DNA from 2 places in the Cytobacillus sp. FSL H8-0458 genome. Region 1 is predicted to be linked to the other one. Evidence: riboswitches for the same ligand, from Rfam matches in the RefSeq annotation. Region 1 holds a riboswitch; the other holds the start of a gene.

Region 1 (8,045 bases):
TTAAGCAGTGCTTCTTCAAAGGTAAAACTGCATCCGATCAGAAAGGCCACCATATCATCATCCCAATAAGAAGTGATGTCAGAAAGCTCATCAGAGAGAACACCATTTTTATATACCCTGTATTTGGGCAAATCGGTTCTGATGTCAGCATTTGGAGCTGACAGCATTGGCACAGGAGACCCAGGTTCTGTCACATCGATGATTGGGCAGGATTTCGGATTCCTTTGGCTGAAAAGGAGAAACTCAAAAGCCAGATCCTGTGGCAATATGGCAAGATTGGCCTGAATGTAGCCGTTTGCCATTCCAGCTGTCGGCTTATCCCACTCACCGCTGCGGATTAATTTGCGCGCCTCATCAGCATTCAATAGAGAAGGGGAGTTCATATAAAAATCTCCTTTCATTCTTATTTAAACAGCTCAGGGATTCCATTGATTAATGAGTAAACCCCCATGTAAGACATGGCAATCACGATAATGACGCCGAAAATTGTCATCCATAGCGGATGTTTATAATCGCCGACAATTTTGGTTTTATAGGCAGCAATCAGCATTACACCTAATGCGATTGGCAGGATAAGTCCGTTTAATGAACCAACTAAAACTAAGATTTTCACAGGCTTTCCAATTAAAACAAAGACAAATGTTGAAACGGCAATAAAACCGACAATCACCCATTTATGATATTTCTCGACAGCAGGGCTCAATGTCCGAATGAATGAAACTGATGTATAGGCTGCACCGACTACAGAAGTGATGGCGGCTGCCCACATAACGACTCCAAACATCTTATAGCCAATATTGCCCGCAGCCAGCTGGAAGACAGAAGCTGGCGGGTTGGACGGGTCAAGTGCCAAGCCCTGGGAAACTACACCAAGTGCTGCTAGGAAAAGGAAGATGCGCATAATGGATGCGATACCGATTGCACTGACAGAGCTCTTCGTGACTTCCGGTAGTGCTTCTTTTCCTTTTACACCAGCATCAATTAATCGGTGGCCGCCAGCAAAAGTGATATAGCCGCCGACCGTACCGCCGACAAGTGTAATAATGGCCAGGATATCAATCTTGTCTGGAACAAACGTTTTGACAACAGCTTCACCGACAGGAGGCTGTGCTGTGAACATAACATAAAGAGTCAGCCCAATCATGACAAATCCTAAAATCTGTGTGAAGCGGTCCATTAATTTTCCGGCTTCTTTTACAAGAAAAATGCCGATCGCCAGAATTCCGCTTAAAAGAGCACCGAATTCGGGAGAAATGCCGAATATAACATTAGTACCTAACCCGGCACCCGCAATATTTCCGATATTAAAAGCCAGTCCGCCCATGACAATCAGGGCAGCCAGGAAATAACCCAGACCCGGCAGGACATCGTTGGCAATATCCTGGGCCCGTTTTTCAGAAACTGCAATGATTCGCCAGATATTCATCTGTGCACCAATATCGATAATAATAGAAATTAAAATGACAAACCCGAAACTCGCAAGCAGGGTTTCTGTAAAAACGGTCGTCTGAGTCAGAAAGCCCGGTCCAATGGCAGATGTAGCCATAAGGAAAGCAGCACCAAGCAATAGACTGGCATTAGATTGCTTTTTCATTCATTTTCCCCCAATAATTCAATTTATGGTTATTTTTTTATGTTGTTCGCGCTGAAAGGGATGATTAGTGCAGTTTGCGCTGCCTAATCCGGCATGAACGGCACTATTCCATCTTAAGTGCGATCCGCGCTTGATAAGTCACCAATTTTTCATTATCTCCATCAATACCAATTTTATTTCAAAAACTCACTGATTTTTGCTACCTGGATTCCAGCTTCATTTAGTGCCTTCGGAATGTACTGGGCAAATTCCAGAGCGCTTTCCCCGTCACCGTGGATGCAGATTGTATTGGCCTCAATGGAAACATCAGTACCCTGTACAGAATGAACTTTTCCTTCCTTGACCATGCGGATTACCTGATTAGCAGCAGCGCTGTGATCTGTAATAAGTGCATTGCTTTCCCGTCTTGACGTAAGCGATCCGTCCTCCTGGTAGGTCCGGTCCGAAAATACTTCATTGGCAGAACGGAGGCCAATTTTCTTGCCGGCTTTAACCAATTCGCCCCCTGAGAGACCGAACAGAATCAGTTCAGGGTCCACTTTGTAAACAGCTTCTGCGATTGCTTCCGATAATGGCGCGCTTTTTGAGGCCATGTTGAACAGTGCACCGTGAGGTTTTACATGTTGAAGCTTGCCGCCCTCTGATTTAACAAAAGCATATAATGCGCCAATCTGGTAGACCACCAGGTCATAGGCTTCCTGAGGTGTAATACTAATATCCCTGCGGCCGAATCCGTGCAGGTCCTGGAGTCCAGGATGGACACCAAGGCCAACATTTTTCTCAAGCGCCAATCTGACTGTTTTTCGCATGGTCGCCGGGTCGCCGGCATGGAAGCCGCAGGCGATATTAGCTGAGGTGATGTGGTCCAGGATTTCCTCATCGCGTCCCATCTTGTAGGAACCAAAGCTTTCTCCCATATCACAGTTAATGTCTACAATGTGCATGTTAATTTCCTCCTCTGGTTTTTAAAGTTATCCCTTGTTTTAATTCCTTTAATTTCATTTCTCTCTTTATAAGTAACTGTTGCGCCTCTTTATTTGATATTTCCACAAACCGTAAGGCATCCCCGGGTTTAGCCTGCGCCAGAAGGGGAAGATCGACAGCCGCAACCTGTCCAATTTTCGGATATCCGCCGGTTGTCTGCCTGTCAGCCAGCAGGACAATCGGATTTCCATCAGGCGGAACCTGAATGGAACCAAAATTCACAGCCTCAGAAATTTGTTCAGCATGTTCTGACAGCGCTAGCGCAGGGCCTTTCAATCTGTATCCCATCCTGTCAGATTGTGCTGTCACCTCAAATGCATGATTAAACAGTTGAATCCTGCTTTCATGGGAAAATAAATCAAATTGACGTCCCCTGGTGATTCTGATTTCCGGATTCCCTGCAGTTTCCGGAATGAGTTTTGAAGCAATGCCCCAGTCGTTTTCAACAAAAGCTTTATCAAGGAGTTGCCTTGATAAATAGTCCTTCATTTTCAAAGACTGGAGGGAAGGTTTGCCGGTTTCCAGCGCATCCCCAGCCTTTAATGCTCTGCCTTTAAAGCCGCCAATACCAGCGCGCAGGTAGGTGGATTTACTGTTCATTACTTCCGAAACATCAAAACCGCCGGAAACAGCCAGATAGGCCCGGCACCCTTTTTGGCATCCTCCGAATTTAAGTTCGCTGCCTTTTTTCACAAATACAGACCGCCATGTCCGAATAGGCTGGCCATTGATCGAAGGGGAAAGGTCTCCGCCGCATATTGAAATTAATGTGTCTTCTTCAAATATCAGGGATGGGCCCATCATCGTTATTTCCAATGCAGGATCATTTTCCTCATTTCCGGACAGCAGATTGGCCATCCGATGGGAAAAAGGATCCATGGCCCCGCTGGCTATGACGCCAAACTTCTGATAGCCGGTTCTCCCCAGATCCTGAATGCTTGAAAGGAGTCCAGGCTTTAATACTTTAATCATTGATCCGTCTCCTCCCAATGATGGTATTCTTCCAGACTGATTGGCCTGAATTTAATTTTATCGCCAGCTTTTAACAAGGTAGGGGATTCATCCATTGGGCGAAACAGCTTAACAGGAGTACGCCCGATCAGCTGCCAGCCTCCTGGCGTCTCGATGGGATAGATCCCGGTCTGCATCCCGGCAATCCCAACTGTACGCTCGGGAATTTTTAACCGTGGTGTATCCCGTCTTGGTGCGGCAATTTGTTCTGACATTCCGCCGATAAAAGGGAAGCCTGGCGCAAAGCCGATCATATAGACCAGATAGCTGCCTGAAGAGTGAATGTCTATTACTTCATCTGGGGTAAGTCCATTATGTTCGGCAACATAATCAAGATCAGGGCCAAATTCTCCTCCATAGCAAACCGGGATTTCGACGATTCTTGCTTCCATTGTTTTATTTTCCCCCAACTCTTCCATAAGCGGTTTTATGAGAGAACATATGAAATCAAATGGAAGCTCTCCATCTGAAAGCTGATAAATCTCAAATGGATTATAAAAAATAGTGACTGTTGTGTAGGCGGGTATGTATTCTATCATCCAATCTGGAGGATGTTTCTCGAGAAAGGCTGTCAGTGTCTGCACTTTTTGATGGGCATTCTCACTGATTTCATTCCCAAGTTCAATAAGAACTGCATTGTCTCCTAAAGGATGTACAGTGTACTCCATGATTTCACCAGCTTTCACAATGATGTAGGGAACTGAAGATTCTAAAATATTATTCAATAATAATAAATATTCATTTTCACCGAGACGAAATACACATATTATTCTTTCCTAAAATAAGGGAAATCTATATTTATTCACGTTAAGACGAAAAAATTTATTAGTAAACTTATATATTTATGCAATGTCTTCAGCTAAAGAATATAATATCATATAATAGATTGAAAATTCTATTTGTGCAAATTATTCTGCCGGAAGGCGAGCCAGAATCTTCATAGTTTATTTTGTCCTCTAATATGGGAATAAAGTAGGGACATTATGAATTAGGGAGAGATTATTGTGGGTACAGATATAAAAATGAACTTATCAGAAAGATTCGAGGCAGCCTTTAACCGTATTCACAAGGCTTTGAAACAATCTGCTAAACAAGCCAGAACAGACCGATTTTATAAGCTGATTGAAATACAGAAAAACCATTCGCTGATTCGATTATATGAGGATGATTTACATCAGTTTGCCAAACTGAGGAATGCTATTGTTCATGAAAAAATTGATCTGGATTATTATATAGCAGAACCGCACCTGGAAACGGTGGAAAAAATTGAACTGATTGCCGGCCATTTTGAAAAGCCCAAAACCGCGATTTCGATTGCTGCCACACCGGTTTTTTATTTTTATGAGGATGGCAAGCTTTCAGATGTACTGGCCATTATCAATAAATTTTCGCATTCCCAGTTTCCCATTTACTCGCGGGAAGAAGAATATTCCTGGCTGTTAACCTCGGCGGATATTGTAAAATGGATGGCCGAGCATTTTACAGAAGAAACGATCCAGCTGCAAAAGGTGAAAATCAAGGAGCTTTTCAACAAGAAATCCAAGCATCAAATAGCATTTGCCGGCACGAATACTTCTATTTTCGATTTGGAGGATATGTTTGAGGAATGCAGAAATAAAAATGAAAAGCTTGAAGGAATCATTGTTACTGATAATGGAAAGCCGACTGAAAAACCAAAAGGCATCATTACAGCCTGGGACCTGCTGGAGGCCGATTCAGAAAATTAGATGAGCGTTTATTAATGTTGCATGATTTAGAATTATAAAACTTTTTATTTGAGAATAAGTAACACCTTCTAAAATTCCTGTAAAGATGATAATATAAACTGATAGTTCAATAGAAAATCCGTGTACACGGTAGAGGTTCTAGCTACCCTCTTTAAAAAACTAAGGAAAACAGGTCTGCTTTCTTAGTGGTCCTGTTTTTCTATGTTAAAGGAGAATTTTCAAATGAAAAATGATAAAGCGCTCGTTGTATTCAGCGGCGGCCAGGATAGTACTACCTGCTTATTCTGGGCAAAGGAACGTTTTGCCGAGGTGGAAGCAGTCACTTTTAATTATAATCAGCGGCATAAGCTTGAAATTGAATGTGCCCAGCAAATAGCAAAAGATCTGGGAATCAGGCATCATATCCTTGATATGTCCCTTTTGAATCAGCTTGCGCCAAACGCACTGACACGTGATGATATAGAAGTAAAGGATGGAGAGGAAGGAGGGCTTCCATCCACATTTGTGCCCGGGAGAAACCTTTTATTTCTGTCCTTTGCCGGAGTGCTGGCGAGTCAAATCAATGCAAGGCATATTATTACAGGGGTTTGTGAGACAGATTTCAGCGGCTACCCTGATTGCCGGGATATTTTTATAAAATCACTGAATGTCACACTGAGTCTGTCGATGGATGGGCAGTTTGTAATCCATACACCTTTAATGTGGCTCAATAAAGCTGAGACATGGAAGCTGGCAGATGACTTGGATGCCCTTGAGTATGTGTGTAATAATACGCTGACATGCTACAACGGCATTCCGGCAGATGGCTGTGGTGAGTGTCCTGCATGCCATTTAAGACAAAAGGGCCTTGAAGAATACCTCAATGAAAAGGGGGAGCTTTAAGCCATGTACGGATTTAGGATTGTTGAAAAACTCCAAAAGATCAATGAAGACATTAAGCCGGATCAGCTGAAATACCACCATAAGCGTGTAATGGTCAGCAAGGAATTCACTTTTGATTCAGCCCATCATCTGCATTGCTATGAAGGCAAATGTAAAAACCTGCATGGCCACACCTATAAGGTGATTTTTGGCATAAGCGGATTCGTGGATGACAGAGGGTTAATGATTGATTTCGGCGACATAAAAGAAATCTGGAAAAATGAGATTGAGGTATTTCTTGACCACAAGTATCTGAATGAAACGCTGCCCCCTATGAATACGACAGCCGAGAATATGGTTGTTTGGATTTATGAAAAAATGCAAGAAAGCCTGCAAAACAGAATAGAGCAATATGACGGTGCAAGAGTTGAATTTGTGCGCCTTTTTGAAACTCCTACAAGCTATGCTGAAGCAAGAAGGGAGTGGATGGAGATTGAGTAAGATTCCTGTACTGGAAATCTTCGGGCCGACCATTCAGGGGGAAGGAATGGTGATTGGCCAGAAAACGATGTTCGTCCGTACAGCAGGCTGTGATTATTCCTGCAGCTGGTGTGATTCCTCCTTTACCTGGGATGGAAGTGCGAAGGACAGCATCCGCCAAATGGAACCGGATGAAATTTGGAAGGAGCTTAAAGAACTCGGCGGGGACGGATTTTCTTTCGTAACCATTTCGGGCGGCAATCCGGCTCTTCTGAAAAATTTGGGTGAATTAATTTCTCTGCTTAAAGCTGATCGTATTAAGCTCTGCCTAGAAACACAGGGAAGCCGCTGGCAGGATTGGTTTTATGAAATTGATGAACTGACCTTGTCCCCAAAGCCGCCGAGTTCAGGCATGAATACGGACTTCGATGTGCTCGATCTGATCGTGAATAAACTGCAGGCCTGCAGAAGGGAAGATCAGCAGTTCTCTCTGAAGATCGTTGTTTTTGATGATGCGGATTATGAATATGCCAAAAACGTGTATCAGCGCTATCCAGGGGTTCCGTTTTATCTGCAAGTGGGAAATGATGATACGGTAACAGCAGACGACAGGAATTTACTGCAGAGGCTGCTTGATAAATATGACTGGCTTATTGAAAAAACGATTCATGACAGTGAGCTGAAAGATGTGAAAGTACTTCCGCAGCTGCATACCTATGTATGGGGCAATAAGCGGGGAGTGTAGCATCCGGAAATCCCGCATTCAAGATGCGGGGTTATTTTTGTTATGTAAGTTGCAATATATGACAGATTCCGGGCAATTTATGATATTATACGTTTGAACTTAACAAGGCATACATACTGTAAATTTCTATAGATAGGGAGAGTTAGATGACAGATAACACCATTATCCGTTTTAATTCGGTGACAAAAAGATATGATAATGACCCACCTGTTTTAAAAAATGTCAGCTTCGAAATTGAACGCGGGAAGTTCTATACCCTGTTGGGGCCATCGGGCTGCGGCAAAACGACGATTTTGCGGCTGATTGCCGGCTTTACTGAACCTTCTGAGGGGGATATTTATTTTAATGGAAAAATCATTAATCTTGTTCCCGCCAACAAAAGACAAGTAAATACGGTTTTTCAGGATTACGCCCTGTTTCCGCATCTGAATGTTTATGAAAACATTGCATTCGGCTTAAAAATCAAAAAAATGAAGAAAGCGGATATCGAGAAGAAAGTAAAAGAAGCACTGAGGTTTGTAAATCTTGAAGGCTATGAAAACCGGGAAATTAAAGAAATGTCAGGCGGGCAGCGCCAGCGTGTTGCCATCGCAAGGGCCATTGTCAATGAGCCTGAGGTCATTCTCCTGGATGAGCCCCTATC
Region 2 (8,045 bases), 1.5 Mb from region 1:
TTAAAGTATAGATTGTTTACATATTAGGCTGAAATACTGCCAATACTTCAGCCATTTAAACTTAAATTTGGTCTGAGTTTAGGAACTCATTCCAATCAATCTCGAAATCTATAACATTGAAATTGTAGACTTCTTGATAGTAGTCTTCTAACTGAAACTGAAAGAAATTTACAACGGATTCATTTAATTGAAGGTTCGCTTCTTGCAATGCAGATCTTTCTGTATCTGACTCAACATGAATACTTACAACAAAGGTAGCACTTAGCTGATTTGGCTGGGTGCTATTATTCTGTTCTAAGAATAGATCATGAACCTGAACAGATATTGACTCATCTGCCTTATTTGAGAGTGTAAGTTCTTTCATCCTTAAGACAATTTCTTCATGCAGGTTAGAAACATCCTGATTTGCAACTGTATTCACCTTGATTTCCCCAAAAACCTTACCGCCTTTTACTGCTTCGATAGTTGCTGACATTTCATAATTCCCCCTTGGAATAACCATTAGTTTATTTTGTGCTGCGTTTATTGCTACTTATGTTAAGTCTTAGATGTATGTATCAATTAGACTATTTCTTATAAGCGTCCCCTCCCTTCAAGGGTAGGCGATCAATTAAGACCGCCCTTATTTTCTTAAATGCTCCTTCAGTGAAGGCTTGTATTTAAAAATTAACTCGTCTAATTCATTCATAAATTCCCTATTATCAATTAGGTGTTCTGATATCAACATTAATGATTTCAAATTTATACTAGCTACTAATCCATCTTTTGAAAGTTGATTAAGCTTATTTGCCTCATCAAGACCCTTGATATATTTCCTACTCATAGATTCTTCAATTTGTCTCATTGTCTCTTGGATAAGATAGATAGTTGTTATTGTTTGTTTATCACTAGCCGAAATTTCTTTTGAAAATAATTCTTTATTAATGTTGCTGAATTCAGGAATATTAGTTTGTAGATCATTGAGTCTTTTCTCCGGAATTCTTGATGTTTTTCCCTTAATCCAGTCGGTAACAGTTTGATTACTGACTCCTATTTTCTCTGCGACCTCCTTATACTGAATATCGAATACTTTACAAATAAATTCTAATCCGATCATTATAAATTTTACACCTCTTCTTTTCTGACTGAATCAGATGTTAACTTTATAATAATCTGACCGAATCAGATTGTCAATATTATTTCTGATTTAATCAGAAAAATTTTTTTCACTGATAACCATTAATAAGACTATATTCCCAATAAACTACAATTTCAAGAGGTTGACTTCCAAAAAAATACAAATATCAGCAAGTTTTTTATAGTTTTTTAACTTTTTTTCAAAAAAATTGAATTTCCCACTCCAATTTTTTAAATCTGAAAAATTGGAATGAAATATCATGAATTGAAGACGTTACTAAACAGCCTTTGCGCTTAATTTTAGTCACCAAACCAAATATTAAAGTCACGTAGTCACCAAGTGTCACTTTTAGTCACCATGTAGTCACCAAATCCATAAAAAAAAGAACCTTACCATAAAAAGGTCGCAAAAAATGGTAAGGTTCTTATTATTAATGGTCTTAGCGATTGTCAATTGTCTCCGGATATAGATCATGGTTCATCAAGCGGTAATCGGCCATTTTTTCATATTTCGTCCCCGGCTTTCCGTAGTTGCAATACGGATCGATGGAGATTCCGCCACGTGGTGTAAATTTGCCCCAAACCTCAATATAGCGGGGATCCATTAATTCGATAAGATCATTCATAATGATATTCATGCAGTCCTCATGGAAATCGCCATGATTTCTGAAGCTGAAAAGATATAGCTTCAATGACTTGCTCTCTACCATCTTTTGATCCGGAATATAGCTGATATAGATGGTCGCAAAATCCGGCTGGCCTGTTTTTGGGCAAAGGCTCGTAAACTCAGGACAATTAAACTTTACAAAATAATCGCGGTTTGGATGCTTATTATCAAAAGCCTCCAGAATCTCAGGAGCATATTCAAAAAGATATTTAGTACCCTGATTTCCCAACAATGTAATATCCGTTAATTCCTCATCTTTTCTTCCTGACATAAAAATAGCCTCCCTTTATATGATCCCGCTGATCCTAAAGAGAGGTCCGAAAAGTACAGCTTGAAAAATAAAACCATATCCTCTCGTGGATATGGTTGATTATTATAATCAAAGCCATAGTTTTTTATAGAGGGTGAAGCTATGAACCTCTCCCGCTCACACGGGAATAATAGAAATATAATTGTCATAGTTACTATAGAGAAAAAGCCTGTTTCTGTCAATAGGTGCATCCTTATCTGGTTTTCATACATTCTTCATAGTATAATAACGGTAATTTTCAAAGAAAGGTGACTTGTTATGTGGAATGAGTTTAAAAAATTCGCCCTAAAGGGAAATGTCCTGGATTTGGCGGTTGGGGTTGTAATCGGAGCTGCCTTCGGAAAGATTGTATCTTCCCTTGTAGATGATATCATAATGCCGCTGGTCGGATTGCTGATGGGCGGAGTTGACTTTACCGAACTGATGGTTAAGGTCGGCGGAGCACAAGTGAAATACGGTTTATTCATACAGAATGTGGTGGATTTCTTCATCGTGGCATTCTCCATTTTCGTCTTTATCAGGATTATCAACAATCGTTTTAAAAAGAAAGAAGAAGCAGCACCTGAACCAGCTGTGGATAAAAACGTTGAGCTTTTAACTGAAATAAGAGACCTATTAAAAAATAAATAATTTATGAAACTTAAATAATAGCTCAGTCGTATATACATATACAAATGAATTTAGAGGAGAAATGAAGAAATGTATGTACAGCATACCGCAAATAACAGTTATTTACCCTCTGTTTTACGGGCGTTTGCCTTATCATTGGGGATTGCATTTACCGGAACGATGGCGGGTGTTTTCATCCCTCCAGCCCTGTTTTTGCCGCTGATGCTTCTTGAACTCGGAATGCTGCTTTTCGCTTTCCTGCTCCGCCGTAAAAAAGCTATTGGGTATACATTCCTTTATGTATTTACATTTATTTCAGGGATGACGACCTACCCGATTGTTGCCCACTACCTGGCTGCTATTGGACCCAACCCTGTTTTAACAGCACTTGCGACGACAACGGTTGTGTTCACAGGCTTAGCCGTATATGCTTCGACAACGAAACGGGACTTATCTTTCCTTGGCGGCATGCTGATGGCGGCATTGCTCGCTCTTATTGCGATTGGAATTTTCAGCCTCATCTGGCCATTAAGCTCTAATGCTATGCTCGCGTTCTCCTTCATCGGAGTGCTCGTGTTCAGCGGATATGTGCTATTCGACTTCAACCGCATGAAGCAGTATGGAGTGTCACCGGAAGAAGTGCCTTTGATGGCTCTTAACCTATATCTTGATTTCATCAACCTGTTCATTAATATCCTTCGCATTTTTGGAATATTGGGGAGCCGGGACTAATAGAAGAAATAAAAGCAGGAGCTTAATCTCCTGCTTTTATTATTGCTTTAATTGAGTATAAACTACAAGCCTCTTTGAATGCTGGGTGCTTTCAGGATCATAAACGCCTGTACAGGTAATTAAATTTAGAGCACTTCGGCTGGTATAGCCAAAAATCTTTTTTAAGGGTGCATTTAATCTGGGATATGCCTGGACATCAACCACTTCGAATACCTTTTGCTCCTTAGTATTTCCTTTCACGATCACCTCATCACCAGGCTTCAGTTTTTTTAAATCGAAGAAGACTGCGGGACCTTTTTTGCTGTCAACATGACCGGCTATTACCGCATTCCCAGGTTCTCCCGGCATAAAGCCAGCACCATACCATCCAGTTGTATCAAAACCAGCAGGCACATCCATCTCCCCATCACCGAGAAGACCCACTTCCTCAACTGGGGCTTTAACCCCTATTGAAGGAATTTCAATTACAGCAGGGATCACTCCTGTTCTTTCGTCCTTGATAATATCTATACTTTCTTGTGTTTTAGCTTGTTGAGAAGGCTGAATTGCAGCAGCCTCCTCAACAGCTTGTGCAGTAACGTCTGTTCCTTCCGGCTTGCCTTTTTCGGCACAGCCCGTTAATAGTAAGGCCGCCCCAAGTAAAGCAGCTATTAATGGCTGTTTCATCCTGCAATCACTCCAAGCTTTACAGCCTTCTTAATTTTTTTCCACTTTTCTTCTTACTGCCATTGCCGTTATACCTGCTGCAGCAAATAATCCTGCAAGGAGCATTTCAAATGGCATCTCCCTTTCAGCCGTACCTCCCATGCCTGTTTTCGGCATTTCAGCCGGCATGTTAATGGCAAACTTTTCAGGAAACTGGTCAACAATGGAGCCGGAAAGGCCTTTAGCAGGATTCAGCATATGTGCGTAAGCTTCCCTTGCTTGTTCATATGCCTTTTCGTAGTCACCTGCTGCATAACTGTCAAATGATCCTACAAGCTGATTTACATGCATTTGTAAGCCATCTGCCAGTGCACCAGATTTCAATCTTCCGTCCGTCGCAGTTTCCAGGAATTTTGAAAATTCACCGCGGTAACTGTCCAGATTCTTTAATGCCTCCTCCTTCTTTGCTTCATCACCTGCTTCTGTTGCCTTCACATATTCTACAAAAAATCCGATATGCTCTGACCACATATTCTCAAACTGCTTGCCGGCTTCATCCCCATAAACAGACGATATTGCAGCTGCAAGATCTTTCGTATTGGCAGCAAGTGCCCCCGCAGAAGCTTCGAAATCTTCTGATCCATCAATGCCATTTTGCATAGCCGTTACTGCTAAACTGGCATGTTCTGTCAGCAGATGATCAAGATGTGCTCTTAGATCAGCCGCAGGGGTAACAGCCATTGTTTCATGAAACTTTTCCGGAAACTGGTCGCTGATGGCACTGGACAGGCCTTTCGCTACCATGTGCATATGATGTATGGATTCTCGTTCATATTGGTAGGCTTTCTCATAGTCACCCTTAACATAGCTGTCGAACGCACCGACAAGCTGATTCACATGCATTTGCAGTCCATCAGCAAGGGAAGATGATTCCAGCCTTTCACCAGTGGCCGTTTCCAGAAACTTCGAAAAGTCACTTCTGTAATTATCGAGCTTGCTTAAAGCTTCATCTTTGGCAGCCTGGTCATTACTTCCAGACGCTTTCACATAATCTACAAAGAATCCAATATGGTTTGTCCACATTTCATTAAACTGCTGTCCAGCATCTGTGCCATAGACCGATTCAATTGCTGCCGTTAAATCTGTTGTATTATCATTCAATGCATTTGCAGCTGCGTCAAAATCCTTCGCACCCTCAGCCCCCTTTCGCATCGCCTCTGCTGCAAGGTAGGCATGTTCACTAAGCAAATGGCCTAATGAGGAGCGCAAGTCTGATGACGGTGTCTCTACGGAAGGGTTCGAAGGCTCAAGATTATGTGCCGAGACTGCACCTCCTGCAGAAGCCAATAGAGTTAAACTAAGCGGAATTGCCAGATAGGATTTGCGGAATTTCATTTTCATCTCTCCTTTTTTTGTTTTTACATAAAGCTAACGGAGAGTATTTTTATTTGGATCACTTTTTTTCTGAAAAAATTTTAAGCCGCCTTTCCTGGAACAAAAAGGCGGCTTAAGAATGATTAATTATTCGGGGCTAATTGTGAGGCTAGCACCATTGAACCTTTAGGTGTTTGGCTGGTTTCATCCGGCTCAAGTGTAATTGCTACTGTATCCCAATTAATATTTTCTTCGGCATTCAGCTGAAAAACAACCGCCCCTTCTCCATTTCCGGTGGAAACAAAGGTCCCCGCCCTCTCAGGCTGCTCATTTTCAATCAGCCAAACCTGATAAACTTCTTCGTTTTGCAGATCCTGCAGCTGTGAAGCCTGAATTACAATGCTAAGCTGATTGCCATTTTTCACAATGGATGCGGTTCCCTGGGCTTCGCCTTCTACAGGCTCGAGCGGGACATAGCTTAACACCCTATCAATTGTCTCCTGCTTCTTTGGCAAAACTGCCTGATCTTGATTGTTCAGTAAATAAAGATTTCCTGCAAGTGACAAAAACAGGGCTGCTGCCATAGCTGGCACTAATATTCCCGGCCTTTTCTTTTTGTTAATTTCAGCTTGGCTTTGATGAGCCCCTTCTTCCAAAATATTGGCCATCACCCGATCTTTCATGCCGGCTGGAGGGAGGGCAGGTTCCGATCTATAAGGAAGGACATCAATCAGCGACTCCCATTCTTTCAGTTCTTCTTTACATTCCGGACAATTATCCAGATGTTCTTCAAACTTTCTTTTCTCTTCTTCATTCATATGGCCATTGAAATAATCGATTAATCCATCACAGTAATTCTCAGTCATTGCTCTCCCCTCCTTCCTTTTCCAAATGGGTCCTTAAATGCTTCAAAGCCAGCCGCAGCCTTCCTTTTACTGTACCGAGAGGCAACTCGGTCTGCTCTGAAATTTTCTGATGTGTTAATCCTTTATAATAGAACAGATCAATCATTTTTTGCTGGTCACCCTTTAACTTTGCAACAGCTCTCTTAACCAAATTCCCCTGTTCTTTCCATTCCGCAATATTCTCAGGGTTTTTTGAGTCAATAGATATGCTGTCATTTTCCTTAAACTCCAATGATTCATGCGGTTTTTGTTTTCTCATAACATCCAAAGCCGTGTTTCTTGTCAATGTCAGAAGCCAGGAGGAGAATTTGCCTTTATCCTCCGAATAACTGGAGTGCTTTCTCCATAATTTCATGAACACTTCCTGTATAATCTCTTCTGAAAGTTGCGGATCCTGGGTCATTTTATAGATAAATGAATACAGCAGCTTTTCGTAGCGGTCGTACAGCTTTTCAAGAGCTTGGCTGTCTTTTTGCAAAATACCTCTATACAGTTCTGCATCCTTAATTTCGGACATAATTTACTCCTTTTTGTATGATAAGTGATTTCATCATACTAAACAGCCCGCTGCCAAACAACATTCTTTATTAAGAAAACTATTTTTCTGGCCGATTGGATCACATCAATTCTTATTTCTTTATTCCTTTAAAAAGATTGGGTATGATCAGAAGTAAATCCGAAAGGCGGGATAATTATGAATTATATTTTAGAAACACAAATTCCTGATAATAATATTACGCTTGAACAGGCCATCAGCAGCCAGTACACAATGGCTGTTTTCGTCCGCCATCTTGGCTGACCGGTCTGCCGGGAATATCTTGCGCAGTTGCGCGAGCGCATAAATGAAGTAGAAGCAAAAGGATTTCAAGTCATTGTCATTGCTCCTTCGAAAGGAACCTTTATCAGTCAATTCCTTGAGCAATTCGGTCCGTTCCCTTTTCCGATCCTCGGCGACCCTTCCCGGGAAGCTTATAGAGGAATGGGACATAAAACCATGCCAAAATGGAAGCTTCTTTCAAAAGCAGCACTTGGATTTATTACAGGAAAAGTCGGCGGCTTTATCCCTAAGGATGAAAAACAAAAGGAGTTTGTCATGAAATCCATGAAAACTCAGGATGTATACATTCAGGGCGGGACATGGCTTTTCTCGCCTCAGGGAAAACTTTTATGGAAGCATATTGATGAATCCCCTGAAAATCACGCAAAGATTGATGATGTTTTAAAGAAAATGGACGAAGTTAAAGCTTAAAAGGCAGTCAATTACTTGGCTGCCTTTCCTTTTGTGATCTCCCATATTTCACGCAAAACCGGCATCTCTTCCATTTCCTTATCCGTTACAAGATCCCATTGAATCCCGGTTGGTTTTGGATAGGGCGTATTGGTTTTGATCAGTTCCTTTTCAGTGGCAATCCAGTCGACAGTCAGATCATAAGGATCCCTCGGGATATCTGCCTCTGTCACCTGGGCACTGTTAACCGTTCCAATCACAGGGATTTCAGGATTCCCCAGTTCCCTGATTATCGCATACTCCCGGTCAGCATAGCCCTCCCCTTTTCCGACCCGCCGGCCATCCCGGTGAAGCCCCACTGATCCGGCAAAAAACAAATCAATCCTCGGCAATTGTGTGAGGGGAACTTCTTTTCCGTATGAGTGAATGTGCTTAAGGCTCGCTGCTTTTCGCTCCTCC

What was found. A riboswitch is a leader RNA that binds a small molecule or an ion and turns the genes downstream of it on or off. The one in region 1 is predicted to bind preQ1.
Region 2: it holds a riboswitch for preQ1, as region 1 does, so the genes downstream of both, queF (preQ(1) synthase) here and queC (7-cyano-7-deazaguanine synthase QueC) in region 1, are expected to answer to the same signal.

The regions. Positions count from the first base shown of each region.
Region 1 is NZ_JBBOBR010000001.1:1,831,457-1,839,501, forward strand. It holds gene NYE23_RS08880 (putative hydro-lyase) at 1-383, opposite strand, end outside; gene NYE23_RS08885 (NRAMP family divalent metal transporter) at 404-1,594, opposite strand; gene NYE23_RS08890 (LamB/YcsF family protein) at 1,768-2,538, opposite strand; gene NYE23_RS08895 (5-oxoprolinase subunit C family protein) at 2,540-3,550, opposite strand; gene pxpB (5-oxoprolinase subunit PxpB) at 3,547-4,257, opposite strand; gene NYE23_RS08905 (CBS domain-containing protein) at 4,594-5,316, shown strand; PreQ1 riboswitch class I at 5,443-5,485, shown strand; gene queC (7-cyano-7-deazaguanine synthase QueC) at 5,539-6,198, shown strand; gene queD (6-carboxytetrahydropterin synthase QueD) at 6,202-6,678, shown strand; gene queE (7-carboxy-7-deazaguanine synthase QueE) at 6,671-7,402, shown strand; gene NYE23_RS08925 (ABC transporter ATP-binding protein) at 7,549-8,045, shown strand, end outside.
Region 2 is NZ_JBBOBR010000001.1:3,299,990-3,308,034, forward strand. It holds gene NYE23_RS16280 (hypothetical protein) at 62-475, opposite strand; gene NYE23_RS16285 (helix-turn-helix domain-containing protein) at 623-1,096, opposite strand; gene queF (preQ(1) synthase) at 1,557-2,054, opposite strand; PreQ1 riboswitch class I at 2,165-2,210, opposite strand; gene mscL (large conductance mechanosensitive channel protein MscL) at 2,352-2,723, shown strand; gene NYE23_RS16300 (Bax inhibitor-1/YccA family protein) at 2,793-3,434, shown strand; gene NYE23_RS16305 (class F sortase) at 3,474-4,100, opposite strand; gene NYE23_RS16310 (copper amine oxidase) at 4,131-5,474, opposite strand; gene NYE23_RS16315 (anti-sigma factor) at 5,597-6,319, opposite strand; gene NYE23_RS16320 (RNA polymerase sigma factor) at 6,312-6,875, opposite strand; partial or broken gene NYE23_RS16325 (AhpC/TSA family protein) at 7,170-7,607, shown strand; gene NYE23_RS16330 (5-formyltetrahydrofolate cyclo-ligase) at 7,619-8,045, opposite strand, start outside.